DNA from 3 places in the Arthrobacter sp. zg-Y750 genome. Region 1 is predicted to be linked to each of the others. Evidence: riboswitches for the same ligand, from Rfam matches in the RefSeq annotation. Region 1 holds a riboswitch; each other region holds the start of a gene.

Evidence for each region. A riboswitch is a leader RNA that binds a small molecule or an ion and turns the genes downstream of it on or off. The one in region 1 is predicted to bind S-adenosylmethionine.
Region 2: it holds a riboswitch for S-adenosylmethionine, as region 1 does, so the genes downstream of both, LOC57_RS05605 (cobalamin-independent methionine synthase II family protein) here and LOC57_RS14805 (bifunctional o-acetylhomoserine/o-acetylserine sulfhydrylase) in region 1, are expected to answer to the same signal.
Region 3: it holds a riboswitch for S-adenosylmethionine, as region 1 does, so the genes downstream of both, LOC57_RS02290 (hypothetical protein) here and LOC57_RS14805 (bifunctional o-acetylhomoserine/o-acetylserine sulfhydrylase) in region 1, are expected to answer to the same signal.

What each region holds. Positions count from the first base shown of each region.
Region 1 covers NZ_JAJJOC010000022.1:159,424-165,646, reverse strand. Annotated here, with positions in the region: gene LOC57_RS14820 (alpha/beta fold hydrolase) at 1-493, opposite strand, end outside; gene LOC57_RS14815 (endonuclease domain-containing protein) at 624-1,598, opposite strand; gene LOC57_RS14810 (VOC family protein) at 1,749-2,399, opposite strand; SAM riboswitch class IV at 2,561-2,677, shown strand; gene LOC57_RS14805 (bifunctional o-acetylhomoserine/o-acetylserine sulfhydrylase) at 2,767-4,083, shown strand; gene metX (homoserine O-acetyltransferase MetX) at 4,091-5,215, shown strand; gene LOC57_RS14795 (VOC family protein) at 5,229-6,002, opposite strand; gene LOC57_RS14790 (SRPBCC family protein) at 6,114-6,223, shown strand, end outside.
Region 2 covers NZ_JAJJOC010000008.1:27,451-33,673, reverse strand. Annotated here, with positions in the region: gene LOC57_RS05620 (amidase) at 111-1,493, shown strand; gene LOC57_RS05615 (MsnO8 family LLM class oxidoreductase) at 1,521-2,501, opposite strand; gene LOC57_RS05610 (peptide MFS transporter) at 2,797-4,200, shown strand; SAM riboswitch class IV at 4,323-4,448, shown strand; gene LOC57_RS05605 (cobalamin-independent methionine synthase II family protein) at 4,468-5,673, shown strand; gene LOC57_RS05600 (hypothetical protein) at 5,751-5,960, shown strand; gene LOC57_RS05595 (hypothetical protein) at 5,968-6,223, opposite strand, start outside.
Region 3 covers NZ_JAJJOC010000004.1:10,610-16,832, forward strand. Annotated here, with positions in the region: gene LOC57_RS02280 (RNA polymerase sigma factor) at 1-294, shown strand, start outside; gene LOC57_RS02285 (CU044_5270 family protein) at 291-1,406, shown strand; SAM riboswitch class IV at 1,774-1,906, shown strand; gene LOC57_RS02290 (hypothetical protein) at 1,922-2,356, shown strand; gene LOC57_RS02295 (VOC family protein) at 2,422-2,856, shown strand; gene LOC57_RS02300 (CPBP family intramembrane glutamic endopeptidase) at 2,967-3,725, opposite strand; gene LOC57_RS02305 (NAD(P)H-hydrate dehydratase) at 3,772-4,659, opposite strand; gene LOC57_RS02310 (histidine phosphatase family protein) at 4,634-5,374, opposite strand; gene LOC57_RS02315 (MFS transporter) at 5,415-6,223, opposite strand, start outside.

The DNA.
Region 1 (6,223 bases):
GGGCATGCTGGAACTCATCCTCCGTGCCGGGCTGCACCCCGGACATCGAGGTGAGGGCTGCGTCGACCAGCGGCTCGGACCGGCGGGCGGCAAGATCAGGGCCGTCGTGCACCGCGCCGGTTAGCCAGGCTGCGGCTGGAGTGACCAGGGCCATTGAGCGGACGCGTCCGGGGAACTGCGCAGCGGCCGCCAGGGCCAGGCGCGTCCCTGCAGAGTGGGCGAGGATATCGAAGCCGGGCAGGCCCAGCGCATCGGCAACCGCGATGGCGTCCGCCGCGTCATTCCACCAACCGCGGGACAGTCCACCGGTCGCGGGGGTTCCCCGGGGATGGAGAACGGCAAGCGGACGCACGGCGGCCAGCCCCGCCAGGCCCACAAGGTAAGCGGGGTCGCGGCACGGTCCGCCCGGAAGCACCAGAACAGGCGGCTGGTCACCGGCGCCTTCGAGTTGCACGCATAGCTGCACACCATCCGGTGCCGTGATTCTTTCCATTCGGACCAACTTACCGGTGCGGTATCTCCCTCCTGCGCCGGAGTCGCTCCGGTTTGGGAAAATTCAACCGGTTGACGTTTCTACTGCCGTATACAGCTGGCAGCAGATATGTAAAGCGCGGGCAGAATCGCTAACCGGCAGCAGATTTGCCGCCCCGTTTCCGTGGCAGACCTGCACGAACCAGGCATTGGACCAACCCCTCCGGATCCTGAGGGGATCCTGTGACGTCGTTCCAGGACCAGCGGATGAACCGCACGCCTCGCGCCCGGATTGCGTCTTCACGCTGTTTCTCGCGTGTCAGCGTCTCCCAGGAAGGCGGCATACTCTTTCCACCCGGAAACGCCATAGTGCCTCGCCCGTATTTCACAGCACCGTCAAATTCGCCCACGAGCTTTTGCTCCGGCCAATAGAAATCGGTACGGCCAAGGAAGCGCCCACCGGCGGAACGGAACTCGTGCTGCAACTCGGGAGCCGGAAAACCGTGCTTGTGAAGAATTGCACGAGAGAAAGACTCGCCAGGGGATTCAGACCGCGCATCGGCGAAATCTATGACCCTCACCGCTCGAGAGTGCTTCGCCCGGTCCGGAAGCCGTGACGCAACGGCGTGCAGGTAGTCCTTGCTGAGCGACGGAAACTCTCGGGTCGGGTCGGGCCGCAGCACATGGTCCATGGCCGGGACGGCCTGCTCAAAAGGAAGATAGGCAGCCATATCGATGACCGTCTGGGCGCGGGACGTGAGCTGCACACCGTCCCGGCACGCCAGTGGTTCCAAGAGCTTCCGTCTGGTCCATCGCAGGCCGCCGCGGCGCCGGCCGTGGGAGCTGTCGGATGCAAGCAACAGCACTTCCGGTGGGGAACCGATGACGGGAATCCCCCACATTGCTGCCGCTGATTCCTGGAGCAGCACCCTTGGCCCTGATCCGCTCTCCAGCGCCGCAACAATCCGCAAGCGGTCCCGTTCCCAGCGGGGCATGTGGGCCCAGGCAGCAGCACCGACGTAGACACCCCGCCGTATCCGCACCAATTCGCCTGCGGCGCAGCGCAGCGCCAGTGGTTTAGCCAGGGCGTTCGCGGTGTCGGCCGCAAAGAGAAGTTCCTGATCCATGGATACAGGCATACGGCGTGCACGGTTTTCCGGCGAGCGTGCCGTTGCGCACTGTGGAAAGTTTGGCAGGTTAGAGGAATCGACCGGTTTGGGTTGCTGCTGCCGCTTCCAACCGGCAGCAGAAACCCAACCCGGCAGGAAAACCCGACCCTAGATCTCGACGGGACCCTTGCTGGTGTCGAAGGTTACCGACATAACGCCCGGTGTGCCGGCCGGAGCGATCCAGGTGACTCCCAGGCCGTCCAGCGGCTCCTCGACACGGGTGCCCAGCCAGTCACTGACCCGGGCGGCGGAACCGGCAATGGTCAGCGAGCTCAGCTTCACGGAGCCGGGCATGCCGGGAATGGCGTTGGACGGGTGCAGTGCCTCGGTCCCGTCATCCCAGCGCAGCAGGTAGGGCACCTGCGGATCGGCAATCAGGCCGTTGATGCCGATCTGCTGCCAGGTCAGCTCCTGGCCGTCCGGAAACTTCCGGTTGCCCGGCACGGAGGAACGGCCCAGCCGCTCTTCGAAGGGTGAGAGGTCATCCACCGCAACACACCAGCCCATCCAGCCGCCGCCGGATTCGGAGCGCTGGCGCACGGCCTGGCCGAAGGGGGCCTTGTCCGATGCCGGGTGGTTGAGCACCTCCACAACCTCGACGTACTGGTTGTTGGCCAGGGGGAGGATCATATTGCGGGTACCGAATCGGGGGTGGACGCCACCCTTAACGAAGTCGGCGCCGAGGGCAGCAGCAATCCTCTCGGTGGTGGCCAAAAGACCGTCAGATTCACAGGCGTAAGAAACATGATCCAAGCGCATGCGGCTCATTGTGGCACGTTGTGACCACCGTCTCGACTTAGGACCTCCTTACCGCCAATTTCAGTGCCGGCGGAAGCGAAACGGCGGATCGGGGCGCCACCGGGTTTCACGCAAAGTCATGAAGGTTGCGCTGGGCCCGGCTATCGGTTTTCATAGGTGCAGGTCATGAGTGCCAGCAGATAGCCCCGGCTTGCTGGCCGGCAACCCTCCAACCGCGGTGGGGTGCCCCGGGTGAAGACCTGGCCGTACGCCAAGAGGGCGTCCGGCAAGCGCGGGCCCCGCAGCCCTACCGGAATTCCGGTGTGCACGTTCGTGTACCCAAAACCGGAACGACGGCGTTGTGCGGCCCCTGGTATGAGGGAGCATCATGAGTGCAGATTGGTCTTTTGAAACCCGCCAGATCCACGTAGGCCAGGAGCCCGACGCCGTCACCGGTGCGCGTGCCCTGCCGATCTATCAGACGTCGTCCTTTGTGTTTCCCAGCGCTGAGGCCGCCGCGAACCGGTTCGCGCTGGCCGAACTGGAACCCATCTATACCCGGATCGGCAACCCGACCCAGGAAGCGGTGGAAAACCGGATCGCTTCCCTGGAGGGCGGCGTCGGCGCGCTGCTGCTGGCCTCGGGGCAGGCAGCGGAAACCTTTGCGCTGCTCAACGTAGCCCATGCCGGTGACCACATCGTGGCCAGTCCCAGCCTGTACGGCGGCACCTACAACCTGCTTCGGCACACGTTGAAGAAGTTCGGGATCGACACCACGTTTGTGCAGGACCCGGATGACCTTCAGCAGTGGCGGGCAGCGGTGCAGCCCAACACCAAGGCGTTCTTCGGCGAGGTGGTCTCCAACCCGCGGCAGGACGTGCTGGACCTGGAGGGCATCAGCGCCGTCGCGCACGACGCCGGCGTTCCCCTGATTGTGGACAACACCCTCGCCACGCCGTACCTGATCCGGCCGATTGAGTGGGGTGCGGACATTGTGGTGCATTCGGCCACCAAGTATCTGGGCGGGCACGGGACTTCCATTGCCGGGGTGATCGTGGATTCGGGCAACTTCGACTTCGCCGCCGACCCGGAGAAGTTCCCCGGCTTCAACACCCCCGATGAGAGCTACAACGGCCTGGTCTATGCCCGGGACCTGGGCGTGAACGGTGCGCTGGGCGCCAACCTGGCCTATATCCTCAAGGCCCGGGTGCAGCTGCTGCGCGACCTCGGTTCGGCGGTGTCCCCGTTCAACGCGTTCCTCATTGCGCAGGGACTGGAAACCCTGAGCCTGCGGGTGGAGCGGCACGTCGCCAACGCAGTCGCCGTCGCCAACTGGCTCGAGGGGCACGACGACGTCGTCTCGGTGGCGTACGCGGGTCTGGAATCCAGTCCCTGGTTTGAGCGCGGACGCAAGTATGGTCCACGCGGCACCGGCGCGATTGTGTCCTTTGAGATCGACGGCGGGGTGGACGCCGGGAAGCGGTTTGTCGACGGACTGGAACTGCATTCCCACGTGGCCAACGTGGGGGACGTGCGCTCGCTGGTCATCCACCCGGCGTCGACCACACACAGCCAGCTCGGTGCCGAGGCGCAGCTGGCCGCCGGGGTCAGCCCGGGGCTGGTGCGGCTGTCCGTGGGCATTGAACACATCGATGACATCCTGGCGGACCTCGATGCCGGCTTCCGGGCCGCCAAGGGAGCCTGAGCCTTCCGTGGCGATCCGGCACCCCGCTCTGCAGCACCCCGTCACCGACCGGGACGGGGTGCTGCAGTTCGCCTCCATTGGCGGACTCGACCTGGAAACGGGCGGTTACCTGCCCGACGTCGTCCTCGGTTACGAAACGTGGGGACGGCTCGACGCCGACGCCGGCAACGCAGTGTTTATTGCCCATGCGCTGACCGGCAGCACCCATGTGGCTCGGGGCGATACGGATGAACCGGGCTGGTGGGATGACCTGGTGGGGCCGGGCAAAACCGTGGACACCAACCGGTTCTATGTGGTGGCGGCGAACATGCTGGGCGGTTGCTACGGTTCCACCGGTCCCTCGTCCCCGGATCCGCAGGGACTGCCCTGGGGATCCCGGTTCCCGTTTGTCACCGTCCGCGACTCGGTGCGCGCCGAGGCACGGCTGGCCGACCTGCTCGGGATCCGGGCCTGGCACACCGTGCTGGGCGGTTCGCTCGGGGGAGCACGGGCCTTGGAATGGGCGGTTACCGAACCCGGGCGGGTGAAACGCTGCGCCGTCATTGCGGCGACGGCGGCCAGCACCGCGGAGCAGATCGCTTTTGCCCAGGCGCAGCTGGCCGCGATCCGGCTGGACCCGGCGTTCAACGGCGGGGACTACTACAACGGTGCCCCGCCGCTGGCCGGGCTCGGGCTGGCGCGGCGGATAGCCCACATCACCTACCGGTCCGAGCCGGAGCTGGAGTACCGGTTCGGGCGCAGTCCGCAGGGAACCGAGGACCCGTTCGGTGCCCCGCTCCCTGCTCAGAGGGGCCGCTACGCGGTGGAAAGCTACCTGGACCACCAGGCGGAAAAACTCGTGGACCGCTTTGACGCCAACACCTATCTGGTGCTCGCCGAAGCGCTCGCGGGGCACGACGTCGCGCGCGGACGAGGATCCCTGCGCGAGGCACTGCGGGGGACCGGTGCCGAGTTCTTCATCGCGGCGGTCGAGTCGGACCGGCTGTACTTTCCACAGCAGTCAGCCGACCTGGCCGCGGCCCTGCCCCGGGGTACCTCCGTGCACCTGATCCGGGCACCGATTGGGCATGACGGTTTCCTGACCAACGCGCAGGAGATTGCCGGCCCGCTCCGGGTGGCGTTTTTCGCGTGAGCCGCGGGGCGGGTTAGTCTGCCTCGGCCTCCATCAGCCAGAAGGCTGCACCGGTGGGATCAGCCAGCTGGACCATCCGGCCGTAAGGGGAGTCTTCGGGCGGGGTGAGCACCGCCCCGCCCAGTTCCTCGGCCAGGTCGGCAGCGGCGTCGACGTCGGTGTGCCCGAAGTAAAGCTCCCAGTGCGAGGGGATCCCGTCGGGCAGGTCCGCGGCGCCGTCCATCACGCCGGCTACTGGCCGGCCGTTGCTCTGGACGGTGGTGTACCGGAAGTCGGCGGTATCGGAGAGGACTTCGGTCTCCCACCCGAAGACGTCCCGGTAGAACCGCAGGGCGGCCGGATAGTCGCTGGTCAGCAGCTCGTACCAGACCGGTGCCCCCACCTCGTCGATCCGCGCGAATCCGGGATGGTCCGCCGGCTGCCAGATGCCGATGGTTCCTCCGGACGGGTCACCGAGCAGGGCCATTGATCCCTTGCTCCCCACCTGCTGCGGATCCAGCATCACCTGCCCGCCGGCCTCGGCAGCCGCATCCGCTGAACCGGCGGCATCCCCGAAAGCCAGGTACACCGTCCAGGTATCCGGGTAGGCGGTTTCGGGGGAGTTGGGCATCAGTCCGGCCACCGCCGAGCCCCGATGGAGGAAGTCGGCATACCCGTCCGGTTCGGACACAGCAGCCTCCCACCCCAGCAACCCGGCGTAAAACTCCCTGGCCCGCTGCGGGTCGGAGCTGGCCAGGTCCGCCCAGCACGGGGCGCCGGCGGGAAACGGGGCGGACACTTCGGGCATGGCAGTCCTGCTCTCGGGTGGGGGCCGGGAGTCCCAGCTATATCAACTGGGCCCGCCGGGCAACAGGGCGGTGCCCTTGCCAGCAGGGCCTATCCGTGCGAAAACAATGCCATGACTGACCGGATCCATCTGCAGGGGCGGGCCCAGTGCTCGCCGCAGGCCCTTTGGCATGCACTCGTTGACAACCGGGCGGCGTGGTGGCCGGACATGGATTTCTCGCC
Region 2 (6,223 bases), on a different contig from region 1:
GCCGCCGCCGCACCCGGGCTTCCGGGGCCGCGGCGTTCGTTTTGTCCAGCCTATAGTGGGACGCGGCCCGAAGAAATAAACGTCCAGGTCCCATGCACCGGAGGTACAAATTGCCCGCTCCCCACGAGATGACCGCCGTCGAGCTGCGGGATGAACTGGCAGCCGGCCGGCTCGGCGCCGAAGAGGTGACCACCCACTACCTGCAGCGGATCGAAGAGCTCAACCCCGCGCTGGGCGCCTTCCTCACGCCCACCCCTGAGCTTGCCGTGGCCGAGGCGCGGGCCGCTGATGCGCGGCGCGCCCGGGGAGAAAAGCTGGGCATGCTGCACGGCATGCCGCTGGCCCACAAAGACCTGACCGATGTGGCCGGCGTCCGTACCACCATGGGCAGCGCCGCGTTGAAGCCGTGGACGGCGGACACCGACGGCCCGCTCCCGGCCGTACTGCGCCGGGCCGGAGCCATCAGCCTCGGCAAAACCCAGGTGCCGGAATTCGGGCTGAGCAGCTACAGCGAAAACCTGGTGGGCCCGCCGGCGCGGAACCCGCGGGATCTGCGGTTGAGCCCCGGCGGATCCTCCGGTGGCAGCGCAGCGGCCGTAGCTGCCGGGCTGATTCCCTTCGCACCGGGCACCGACGGCGGCGGTTCGGTACGCATCCCCGCCGCCGCCACCGGGCTGGTAGGGCTTAAGCCCAACCGCGGCAGGGTCCCCTCCGGCTCCGCCCAGCAGGATTTGGGCCAGTTTGTGGTGGCCGGTCCACTGGCCCGAACCGCGGCCGACGCCGGACTGCTGCTGGACGCCATGGTTGCCGGGCCGAACCACCGCGCCACCAGCGCACCGCCGTCCACGGACGGCTTCCTGGCCGCTGCGCAGCGGGCCGAAGGCACATTCCGGATAGGCGTCAGCACCCTCTCACCTTTCGAGTCCAGGCTGGAGATCCGCCTTGATCCCGAGGCGCTTCAGGCGCTCGACGCCGGGTCGGCCGCGCTAACTGCGGCAGGCCACGACTTGGTGGACACGGACCTGCGCTACGACGAACGGTATCCGGATGCGTTCGAGGCGGTGTGGACGGCGTTCCTGGCTACGGCTGTGCTGGAGCCGGGGGCCGAATCGGAACTCACCGGCATTGCAGCGTCCAAGCGGCAGCGGGCACTGGGCCGAAGCGCTGCGGACCTGGTCACGGCCATTGACATCCTGCGCACCTTCGAAACTGACACCATCCGGCAGTTCGGTGCCTATGACATGATCCTCACGCCGTCCCTGGGCATGACGCCGCGGCCCATCGGCTGGTACACGGACGGCGGCGGGGAGGAAGACTATGTACGGCAGTGCCTCTACTCGCCGTTCACGTCCATGGTTAATGTGTGCGGACTTCCCGCCATCTCCGTCCCCGTGTACAACACGGAGGCCGGACTGCCGATGGGTATCCAGCTCATCGGCCGTCCGGGGGCCGAAGCCGACCTGCTCGCCGTCGCCGCGCAGCTTGGCTACTGACCCCGGTTCCCCATCCAGGCGGGGCCGCTAATCCGTGAACAGGCCGGCGAGCAGCCGGTCGGACTCCCGTTGGCCCGCGAGGTCATAGGCTCCCCCGGTGGCCAGGAGTTCATCGGCACCGGTTGCGGCCACGAGCCCACCCAGCTTCTCGCGGACCTGGTCCGGGGTGCCGTGGATGGAATTGGCCAGTGATTCCCGGATAAGTTCCTGCCGGCGTTCCGGGCCTTCCGCAGCGCTGCCGCTCCCGGCCAGGGCGGGGAACACACCCTTGGTACGTGAATCGGCCAGGGCCGCGGCCTCGGGGAGGAGCAGTTCAGCGGCTGCCCTTTCCGTGCCGGCAACCGCCACGTTCACCGCGGCCAGCACGTAGGGGCGCGGGAACCGGTCCGAGGGTCGGAAGGATGTCCGGTACCGTTCCAGCACCTGCCCGGGGTTGTTTCGGAACAGGCCCGGCCCGCCGAAGACCAGGCCCAGGCCCGCACGCGCAGCGATATCGGCACCGGCTCCGGTGGCCAGCACAAAAACCGGGGTTTGGCCGGAGTCCCGCGGCCGCGCCGTGATCGGTGCCGTGCCGTCGAGGTAGGCCAGCAGTTCCGCCAGGTCCGCTTCGAACCGTTCGGCCTCAGCCTTTCCTGCCTTTAGTGCCCGCCGCACCGCCTGCGTGAAACCCACCGAACGGCCCAGCCCCAGGTCAATGCGGTCCGGGTAGAGGGCGGACAGGGTGGCGGCCTGCTCGGCGACCAGCAGCGGCGGATGGTTGGGCAGCATGATGCCGCCGGAACCGATGCGGATGCTGCTGGTCCGGGCGGCAAGGGCGGCCATCAGCACCGCCGGTGCTGAACCGGCAATACCGGCCACGGCATGGTGTTCGGCCACCCAGAAGCGCCGGTACCCCAGCGCTTCAGCAGCTTCGGCACGCTCGAGGACTGCCTGCAGGGCATGGGCCTCGGAAAAGCCCAGCCGTGAGTTGGCGCGGTCAAGGATCGAGAGGGGGACGCGGGTGGGCATACCGGTGGCAACCCTGCACACTCCCCCGGAATTCCGGCTGCTTGTAGGCAGCGCCCCGGGTTTGCGCAAAATCCGGGCGTAACGGGGGCCCTATTGCACGTAATCTCGCGGAAATCGACCTGCAAACGGGTGACCTTCAGCACATGGTTAAGGGAAACCTGCCCGGTTCGGGGCGGAATACGCCGGTTTTCCCGGCGCTTACCCCCGCGGGGAGTGGGACCATTAATCCGTGAGCCATACCCCCAGTAACCCAGGCGTCCAAGAAGCGCGTAAAACCTTCTTCGGCCATCCCCGGATGTTGGCCAATCTTTTCAGTGTCGAGTTGTGGGAACGCTTCTCGTTCTACGGCATGCAGGGCATCCTGCTGTACTACATGTACTACAGCGTCACCGAGGGCGGCCTTGGCATCGATAAAGCCATCGCCACCTCACTGGTGGGCGCATACGGCGGTGGTGTGTACCTGTCCACCATCATTGGTGCGTGGCTTGCGGACCGGGTCCTCGGATCCGAACGCGTGCTCTTCTACTCCGCCGCGATTGTTGTGCTCGGCCACATTTCGCTGGCCGTGCTCCCGGGCGCAGTGGGGCTGGCCGCCGGCCTGATCCTGATTGCCCTGGGTTCCGGCGGCGTCAAAGCCAACGCCACTTCGCTGGTGGGGACCCTGTACGACGAAAAGGATGAACGGCGCGACGCTGGTTTCTCCCTCTTCTACATGGGCATCAACCTCGGCGCCCTGGTCGGCCCCCTCCTCACCGGCCTGCTCCAGGTGAAGCTCGGCTTCCACTACGGCTTCGGCCTGGCTGCCATTGGCATGGCCATCGGCCTCGTCCAGTACGGCCTGACCCGCAAGTACCTGCCCGAGGCTGCCCACCAGGTGACCAACCCGCTGCCGCGCCGCAAGTACGCCACCATGGGCGGCGTTGCCGCCGGCGTTGTGGTCATCGTTGCCCTGGCCGTGGTCTTCGGCCTGCTCAAGGCGGAGAACCTCGCAGTGGTCATGGCGACCGTGGCCATCCTTGCCTCGATCGCATACTTCGTGATCATCCTGCGCAGCCCGAAGGTGGGCGCCGTCGAACGCCGCCGCGTGTACTCCTTCATGCCGCTGTTCATCGCCAGCGCCGCTTTCTGGGCCCTGTTCCAGCAGCAGTTCACCGTGGTGGCGCTGTACGCGGACACCTCGCTGGACCGGTCCATCTTCGGCTTCACCATGCCGGCGGCCTGGGTGCAGTCCATCAACCCGATCTTCATCATCATCTTCGCGGCCGTCTTCGCCGCGGTCTGGACCAAGCTGGGCGACCGGCAGCCGTCCTCGCCGCTGAAGTTCTCCCTGGGACTTGCCGTAATGGGCCTGGCCTTCCTGGCCTTCATCCCGTTCTCCGGCGGCGGCCCCAACAGCACCCCGCTGCTGGCAATTGTCGGCATCCTGCTGCTGTTCACCTTCGCTGAGCTGTTTATCTCCCCGATCGGCCTGTCCGTGGCAACCAAGCTGGCGCCGGAAATTTTCCGGACCCAGATGGTGGCGCTGTTCTTCCTTTCGGTCTCCCTGGGCACCACGCTGGCCGGCTGGCTGGCACAGTTCTACGACCCCGAAACCGAGGTCAGCTACTTCCTGTTCAGCGGCGGAACCGCCATTGTCCTGGGCATCGCCCTGGCAGCGGCGACCCCGGCCATCAAGAAGCTGATGAGCGGCGTGCGCTAACCGGCACAACAGTTTCAGTTCCACCAGGACGGCGGCACCGGGCAACCCCGGGGCCGCCGTTCTTTTTGCCTGCCGTCACATGCTTGGCCTGCGCCCGGCGTCGTGGTTAGGATGGGCACCAGCTTCAGGAGACACGGCCGCCAAGCTCCGACTTGGCCGTGCACCAACCCCATGCTTCGCGGGTGGTTCGGATGACGAAGCGGCCTGCACCGCCTTTTCCAGGCATCCGGTGCAGGCAAGAGCACGTGAATCCCAAGGATTATTTCCATGCGCAAAAGCACCGACCGTATCCTGGCCACCCATGCCGGTTCCCTGCCCCGCACCCCCGAACTCCTCGCGGCCAACGCGGCTCGGGACGCGGACCCCTCCGACACCGGGGGCTATGCCGAACTGCTCAGCGACGCCGTCGCCGACCTGGTGCTGCGCCAGCAGCGGGCCGGCATCGACATCCCCAACGACGGCGAGTACGGGCATTCAATGTCCGCCGAGGTGGACTACGGGGCCTGGTGGTCCTATTCCTTTGCCCGGCTCAGCGGCCTGACCGTGGCGGAGACCGGCATCTGGGAGATGGAGCCCGTCCGTTCCGAGCCGGGAAAACCGGTCCTCACCAGCTTCGGTGACCGCCGCGACCGGGGGCGCTTCCGCGAGGCCTACACCGACCCGTCGTCGAGCATCACCACCGGCGCCCAGAAGGTCTTCCCGAAGGTCACCGGCAAGGTGGAATACACCGGGTACGACGCCGTTGCCGGCGACATCCGCAACCTCAAGTCAGGGCTGGCGGCGGCGGGGCTGGAGGAAGGTTTCCTCGCCTCGCTTTCCCCCGGTTCCTGTTCACGCATCGCCAACGAGTACTACGCCACCGAGGAGGAGTTCATCTACGCCTGCGCGGACGCGATGCGGGAGGAATACAAGGCGATTATCGACGCCGGCCTGATTGTGCAGATCGACGATCCGTCCATTGCGGAGAACTGGGACCAGATCAATCCCGAGCCGTCCGTCGAGGACTACCTGCGCTTCACCGAAATCCGGGTTGAGGCCCTGAATTACGCACTGCGCGGCCTTCCCGAGGAGCAGATCCGCTTCCACCTGTGCTGGGGCTCCTGGCACGGACCGCACACGACGGACATCGAGTTCCGGCACCTGGCGGACACCCTGCTGAAGATCAACGCCGGCGGTTACAGCTTCGAAGCCGGCAACGTACGGCACGAGCACGAATGGCGGGTCTGGGAAGACACCAAGCTGCCGGACGGCAAGGTGATCATTCCCGGCGTCGTCTCCCATGCAACGAACGTAGTGGAGCATCCGGAGTTGGTGGCGGACCGGATTGAGCGCTTCGCCCGGCTGGTCGGCCGCGAAAACGTGATTGCGTCTACGGACTGCGGGCTGGGCGGCCGCGTGCACCCGCAGATCGCGGCGGCCAAGCTCGAAGCCCTCGGCGAAGGTGCGCGGCTGGCCAGCAGCCGTCTATGGTGACCCGGTGCGGGCAGGCTTGGTGTGCCCTAGAGTGGGATTCGTAAGGCTACTGATGAATTACCTTCAAGGAGCTGATGATGACTGATCCGAAAGCCGGCGACCCTAAGAACGAGTCCGCGAATCCGATTGAGAACGCGGTGGAAAACCTGATGTCCACCTCCGCGGAAGTTCCCGACGGCAGCGGCAGCCAGGACCACTCCGACCCGCGCACGGAGGTCCACTCCAACCTTGCGCAGGGCCTGAACTCCGACAACGAGAATTTCAAGGCCAAGCACAACGACAAGTGAGGGCTTCCTAGCTGTCCAGCCCGGCGGCGGCCAGCGCCAGCATTCCGCTGGCCGCCGCCAGCAGGCCCAGGCCGCCCAGGGTGCTAAAGGCGCTGCCGCCGTCTTGGCGCCGGCCCCGGCTAAACAGGACCGCTGCGCTCAGCCAAGCTGCCAGGAACACCAGGACCGGCAGGACACCGGCGGCGAATCCGGCGGCCTGCTCGGCCCAGGCCGGGAGGTCGAACTGCCGGCGCTGGCTCCAAAAGAACCAGAAAACCGGGGCG
Region 3 (6,223 bases), on a different contig from region 1:
CGCAACCATGACCGGTCCGCCTCCCGGTCCGTGAACCTCCTCGGAGCCCTCCAGCTGGAACGGGACCACGAGCGGAACGACGACGACTCCCGCATCCATGAGGCGCTCGCCCGGCTCGGGCCCGATGAGCGGGAGGTCCTCCTCCTGACGTACTGGGACGGTTTCAGTTCCAGCGAGGTCTCGGACCTGCTCAACACCAGCGCCACCGCCGTCAGGATGCGTTTGCACCGGGCACGCAAGGCGCTCGGCCGCCTGCTGGACACGGAATCACTTTCAGAGGGAGCGAAACGATGAGCCATACCAATAAGCCCGGCGGCCTTGACCGCGCACTTGCATCCGCTGACCCCGCACGTTGGGTTCACGAAACGGAGCTGGCCGGCAGCCGCGCCAGGTCACTGGCCGTGATGGACGCCCCGCAGGCGGCGCAAAGCACCTCGCCCTCCCGCCTGCACACTGTTCCTCCGCTAAACGCCCGCCGCGCCGGAGGCCCGAGGACCACGCCGCCCCGCGCCCGATGCCGTCTCTTGCTTGCATCCGCCGCTGCGGCTCTGCTGGTGGGAGGCATAGTGGTGGCCGACGTCGTCCGGCCCGCCAGTCCCGGCGCCACCGCTGAGGCGGCAGAAGTCCTGAACGCCGCAGCCGACGCCACTATCCGCACCTCCGATCCCGTGGTGGGCCCCGGCCAGTACCTGAAAATCGACACAACCGAGCTGACCTGGGGCGGCAAGCAGATGGCTGACGGCAGCGACCTTTCCTGGCAGGAAACCGTCAGCGATCAGCTCTACATACCGGCAGACAGGAACGGTGAATGGATCTGGGACCGCGGAGAGCGGATTCCCCTCGAGTCCTCGTCCGACGCCGCCAAAGCGGCGGCCGCCGAGATCGCCCAGCTGCCGCCGAAGGGCGGGGAGCCGAACCCGACGGTCGGAATCCAGCGCGGCCCGGGAGGTACCTTCTACGGACAAGCGCCGATGGTCATCATCGGCACCTCCCTTGACGAAGCCGGAAGCCTGCCCCGGGATCCCCGGGAACTGCTGGACCTCATTTACGAGCGCACCGAGGGAGCCGGCAAAACGCCGGAAACGGAGGCCTTCGTGACGATCGCTGACGGCCTGCGCACCGGGGCCGTCCCCGCCGACCTGCGCGCAACCATGTATCGGGCCGCTGCACTGATCCCCGGCGTGGTCATGAGCGACAAGCAGGCAACAGTGGACGGCAGGACAGGCATCGCCATCGGAATCCCCCACCCAGGAGGAACGTCGCGGACCGACATCATCATCGATCCTGACTCAGGCCTGGTCATCGGCGAACAGGACGTACTGCTGCAGGACTTCCCCAACGCTCCTGCCGGCACCGTTCAGGCATGGACTTCGGTTAGAACCTCCGTGGTGGATTCCGCCCCGTAGCCGTCCCTCCTTTCCGCCGCCTTTCGGGGCGGGACACGGGGTCACCGGACGGGCCGGGTTAGGCGCGGTGCGGCACCAGGGCACCGGACGGGCCGGGTTAGGCGCGGTGCGGCACCAGGGCACCGGACGGGCCGGGTTAGGCGCGGTGCGGCACCAGGGCACCGGACGGGCCGGGTTAGGCGGCTTTAATAACTTTCGCGAGCTCTGCGAGCGGAAGTTTTCGTTGCCGCCGTTCCGGCCCGCCCGGCGCCCGACCCGCCCGGCGCCCGACCCGCCCGGCGCCCGACCCGCCCGGCGCCCCGGAAACGGACCCGGAAACCCGCACTCCTGTCGAAATGTCGGCGCCCTCCGCTACAGTAGTTTTCAGCTTCACGAGATGTGGCCTTCGCCCGGTTCGCCGGGCATAAAAGCTCCGACTGGCCCCACACCAACCCCACTGTTCGGCGGGTGGTTCGGATGACGAAGCGGCCTGCTTCATCCGCTGCAGGCAAGGACAACCTGAAAAGGAACCCACTGTGAGCATTTCCAGTGTCAGCAACTCCGGCTTCAACAACCCCGACTTCAGCAGTTCCTCCCCGAGCAACTGCACCGGTTTCGCTCCGGGCCACAACATCCATTGGATCCACGGCCGCCGGCTTCAGGGCTGGGAGCACTGGGCCGACGTCGACGTCACCGCGGATCCGCAGCTGGACCTCATCTACCTGGTTATCGACGGGCAGCAGCAGTTGATGTGGTTCCACAATGTCGGTGCGGTCGCAACCGCGTTGGAAGCCGCCGTCGACACGCCCCAGTGGTGCCAGCGGTATTCCACGCTGATGGTGCCCGGCGGGTTTGGCTCCGAAGCCCGGAGCTCTTTTTTCTACTTGGCCCGGCCGGAGCGGGTACTGCCATGCAACGGCTCTCCGGTCCGGGCACCCGAAAGTGAGCGGCTCGAGAAGCCCGGCTCCTAGCTTGCGGACGGTAGCTGGCCGCAATTCAGTGCCGACGGTGGCGCTGCCCTCCTAGGCTCTGGGCCATGACGAACATACAGATCTGCGTAGACTGCACCGATGCCCACGCTCAGGCCGATTGGTGGGCGGAAACCTTGGGCTGGACGTTGGAGCCCACGGACCAGGGCTTCATCTCGTCCTTGCTGGACCAGGGCTTCGCAAAACCCGAGGACGTGATTGAGCACAACGGTGTCCGGGTCTGGCGTGACGGCGCAGCTATCTGCCCTGCCGATCAGGTGGGACAGGAGGACCGGCTGCGCATCCTGTTCCAGCCCGTCCCCGAGCCCAAGACCGTCAAGGATCGAATCCACCTGGATGTGCGGCTGGAGGGCAGGGACAAGGACGAAGCCCGGGCCGCATTGGAAGGTCGAGGTGCATCCTTCCTGTACGAGGCCAGTCAGGGCCCGCACTCCTGGTACACGATGGCCGATCCCGAGGGCAACGAGTTCTGCATCAGCTGACGCGCACCTGCTCTTCCAGCTTCTGTACAGCTGATGCGGCTTGGAAGGGCCAATACCCGCATCAGCTGTACAGAGGGCGTCCGCGGATCCTCTAAAACAGCCGTGAGACCCTACTGCTGCAGCAGCTCCGGCGGCACAGCGTAGATGATCACCACGCTAAGCAGGTTCTTCGCGGCATGCACCCCGTAGGACAGCATGAAGTTGTTCCCGGCCCACACGTACATGCCCACCAGCACGGCGCCGGTGGCCAGATAGGGCATCAGTACCGGCAGGGACAGCGACTCCTTGCCCACAATGTGGATGGAGGCGAACAACAGGACCGACAGGATGCAGCAGGCCCAGGTGTTCCAGTAGCGGCTGAGCTTGCCGATCAGCAGGTGGCGGAAAATGTACTCCTCGACGAACGGCGCCAGCACCACCACCAGGGGCACCACAAGCCAGGGCGACATCTCGGTCACAAGGCCCTGCACGGCCTCCTGGTTCACGGCGGTCTCCGCCTCGCCGGTGATGATCAGGCCCACCATGGAAGCGATGATGGTCAGGATCACGCCGATCGGAATCAGCGCCGCTGAAAGGACCGGCCGGGTAGCGAGGATCCTTGCTTCCCGTGCCACATAGGCCCGGGCTGCGATGAGGGCCAGGACGCCGCCCACCGCGTAGAAGGCCAGGTTGATCACATATGCGGCCACCAGCGGATCCGGGATCAGCGCGGACAGGCCCGGAATGTCGATCGGCACAAAGCTGAGCAACAGCAGGAACAGGACGTAGTAGCCCGCCGCCACGGCATCACTGCGGGTGAAGCGGTACGCCAGCCAGGGGATTTGCGCCGGCGGGCGGCCGGACGGGGCCCGGTATTCGTTAGCTGTCATCAGTTAAGGATAGGAGCCCGGAGCGGCCCCGGGCAGCCTGCTCCCCCTAGTTCAGCTCCGCGATCACCGGGGGCATGGCTTCCAGCAGCTCGCGCGCCAGGAAACTGAGCGGGCCGCGCGACGCCGAGAGCCGGTCCCCCGACACGGCATGCAGGTAGGTGCCCCAGCATGCGGCCTGCTCCGGCGTGGCACCGCGAGCCAGGAAACCGCCCACCGCACCGGCCAGGACATCACCCGAACCGGACGTACCCAGGCCTGGATTCCCGGCGGGCACTTCCCAGCTGGAACCGTCCGGCGCCGTGATGAGGTTCTGCGCGGTGACCACGGCCGAATACTTGCGGGCCACCTCGGCCGAGGCTTCGGCCAGGTCAAGGGACTCCTCGTCCGCGTCTTCATCCCCCAGCAGGTGCAGGATCTCTGTGCGGTTAGGGGTCAGGACCAGCCGTCCGGCCAGTGCCTCTGCGAGCTTCGGCTGGCCGGGCAGCACACCCAGCGCGTAGGCATCCAGCACCACCCGGGTCTTCTCCCCCAGCAGCGGCACCACGGACTGCAGCAGGGCCGCAGTCTGTTCGGCGTCGGCCATTCCCGGGCCAATCACCACCGCAGCTGCAGACTCCAGGTCCGCCGCGAGAAGCCCGCCTGCGGCACCGCCGTCTATGCCGCCGTCGGCTTCCGCGAGTCCCACCACGCCGGATTCGGGAATGGCAACGGCTACGGCCACGGCAACGGAGTCCGCCACGCCCATGGTCAGCCGGCCGGCGCCCACGCGCAGGCCCGCAAGGCCGGTCAGCATCACGGCTCCGGGGGTGCGGCGTTCCCCGCCGATCACCACTACGGTGCCGCGCTCCTCCTTCCCGGCAGTGTCGGTGGAGAGCTGCCAGTCGCGCAGCAGTGCGGGGGTAACGAGTTTAGCGGGGGTGGACGTCATGCTCATCTCCAGAATGTTCGGTAACGGGTGCTCCGCTGTCCTGCAGGTGGAGCACACTGTTGAAGGTGTGCGCTTTCCACGGTCCGGTTCCGGACGGCCGCACCAGGCGGGTGACCGAGCCGTTGCGAACGCTGTTGGCCGCAGCGAGATCCAGCAGTTCCTGCTCGCTCAGCCGTTCGCAGATGTAGCGGATCAGCATAATCACTGCGTCGTGGCAGACCACTGCCACCCGCTTGCCGTCCTCCTCGTCGTCGAGGTCGCGGAAGACGGAACGCAACCGCAGGGCGACGTCGGCCCAGGACTCCCCGCCCGGCGGCCGGTACACGAATTTCCCCAGCCAGGCCCGGCGCTCGGCTTCCTCCGGGTAGCGGGCGGCGACGCCGGCACTGGTCAGCAGGTCCAACACGCCCAGTTCACGGTCCCGGAGACGTTCATCGAGGCGCATCGGCCCGGCTATTCCAGGCAGTCCGGCCAGTTCGGCGGTCTGCTGTGCCCGCAGGTACGGCGAGCACCACACCGAATCGGGCAGGTCCCCGGCGGGCAGCCCGGCAAACCAGCGGCCCAGCGCCGCGGCCTGCGCCTCGCCGTCGGGACTGAGCGGGACGTCCGGGTCCCGCCAGGCAATATCAATACGTTCGGCACCAACACGTCCGGCGCGGGTGGCGGCTACGTTGCCCGCGCTCTCGCCGTGGCGGATCAGGATCAGTTCGGTTGCACCCATGCACCCGACTGTACGCCCGCCGCCGGCCGGACACCGGTTTTCAGGTACGCGTCCGTTCATCCACCCGCCCGCCGTTGCGCACCGTAAAGGTCAGCAGGAACGCGACGGCGGCAAAAGCGGCCAGCAGCAGCAGTCCCACAAAGTAACTGCGGCTTTCCGGATCAAAGGTGGCCCCCATAACCAGTGGCGGGAAGTATCCGCCAAGCCCGCCGGCGGCGGCAATGATCCCGCCAATGGTGCCGACGTCCTGCGCCGGGGCGGCACGCCCTACCCACGCAAATACGCCGCCGGTGCCCAACCCCAGGAAAAGCGCCATCAGGATGAACGCGGTACCGTACACCCGTTCCTCCTCCGGCCGCAGTGCCACGATCACGGCCAGCACCACCGTTCCGGCGAGGGAGGCCAGGGTGACCAGCTTCGGCCCCACCTTGTCCGCAATAGTCCCGCCAATGGGCCGGGCAATGACGGCGGCCACCGCAAACCCGGCGGTCCGGGTCCCGGCCGCGGTTGCGTCATAGTCGTACACGTTGCCCAGATACGTGGGCAGATAGTTCGAGAACGCCACGAAAGCCCCGAACACCACCCCGTACAGGAAGCACAGCTGCCAGGTGACCCGCAGCGTGAAGGCGTGGGTGATCTTGGGCAGCACCGGTTCCGTGGGGGCGGACCAGGCCGGGGACTCGCGCAGGACAAGCCAGCTGATCACGGCCATGACGGCCACCACGACGGCGATGGTGATGTGCGCGCCCATGTAGCCGACGGCGTCGACCAGCCTTGGGGTGAAGAAGGCGGACACGGCGGTGCCCACCATCCCGGCGCCGAAAACACCGGTGGCGAAACCCTTCCGGC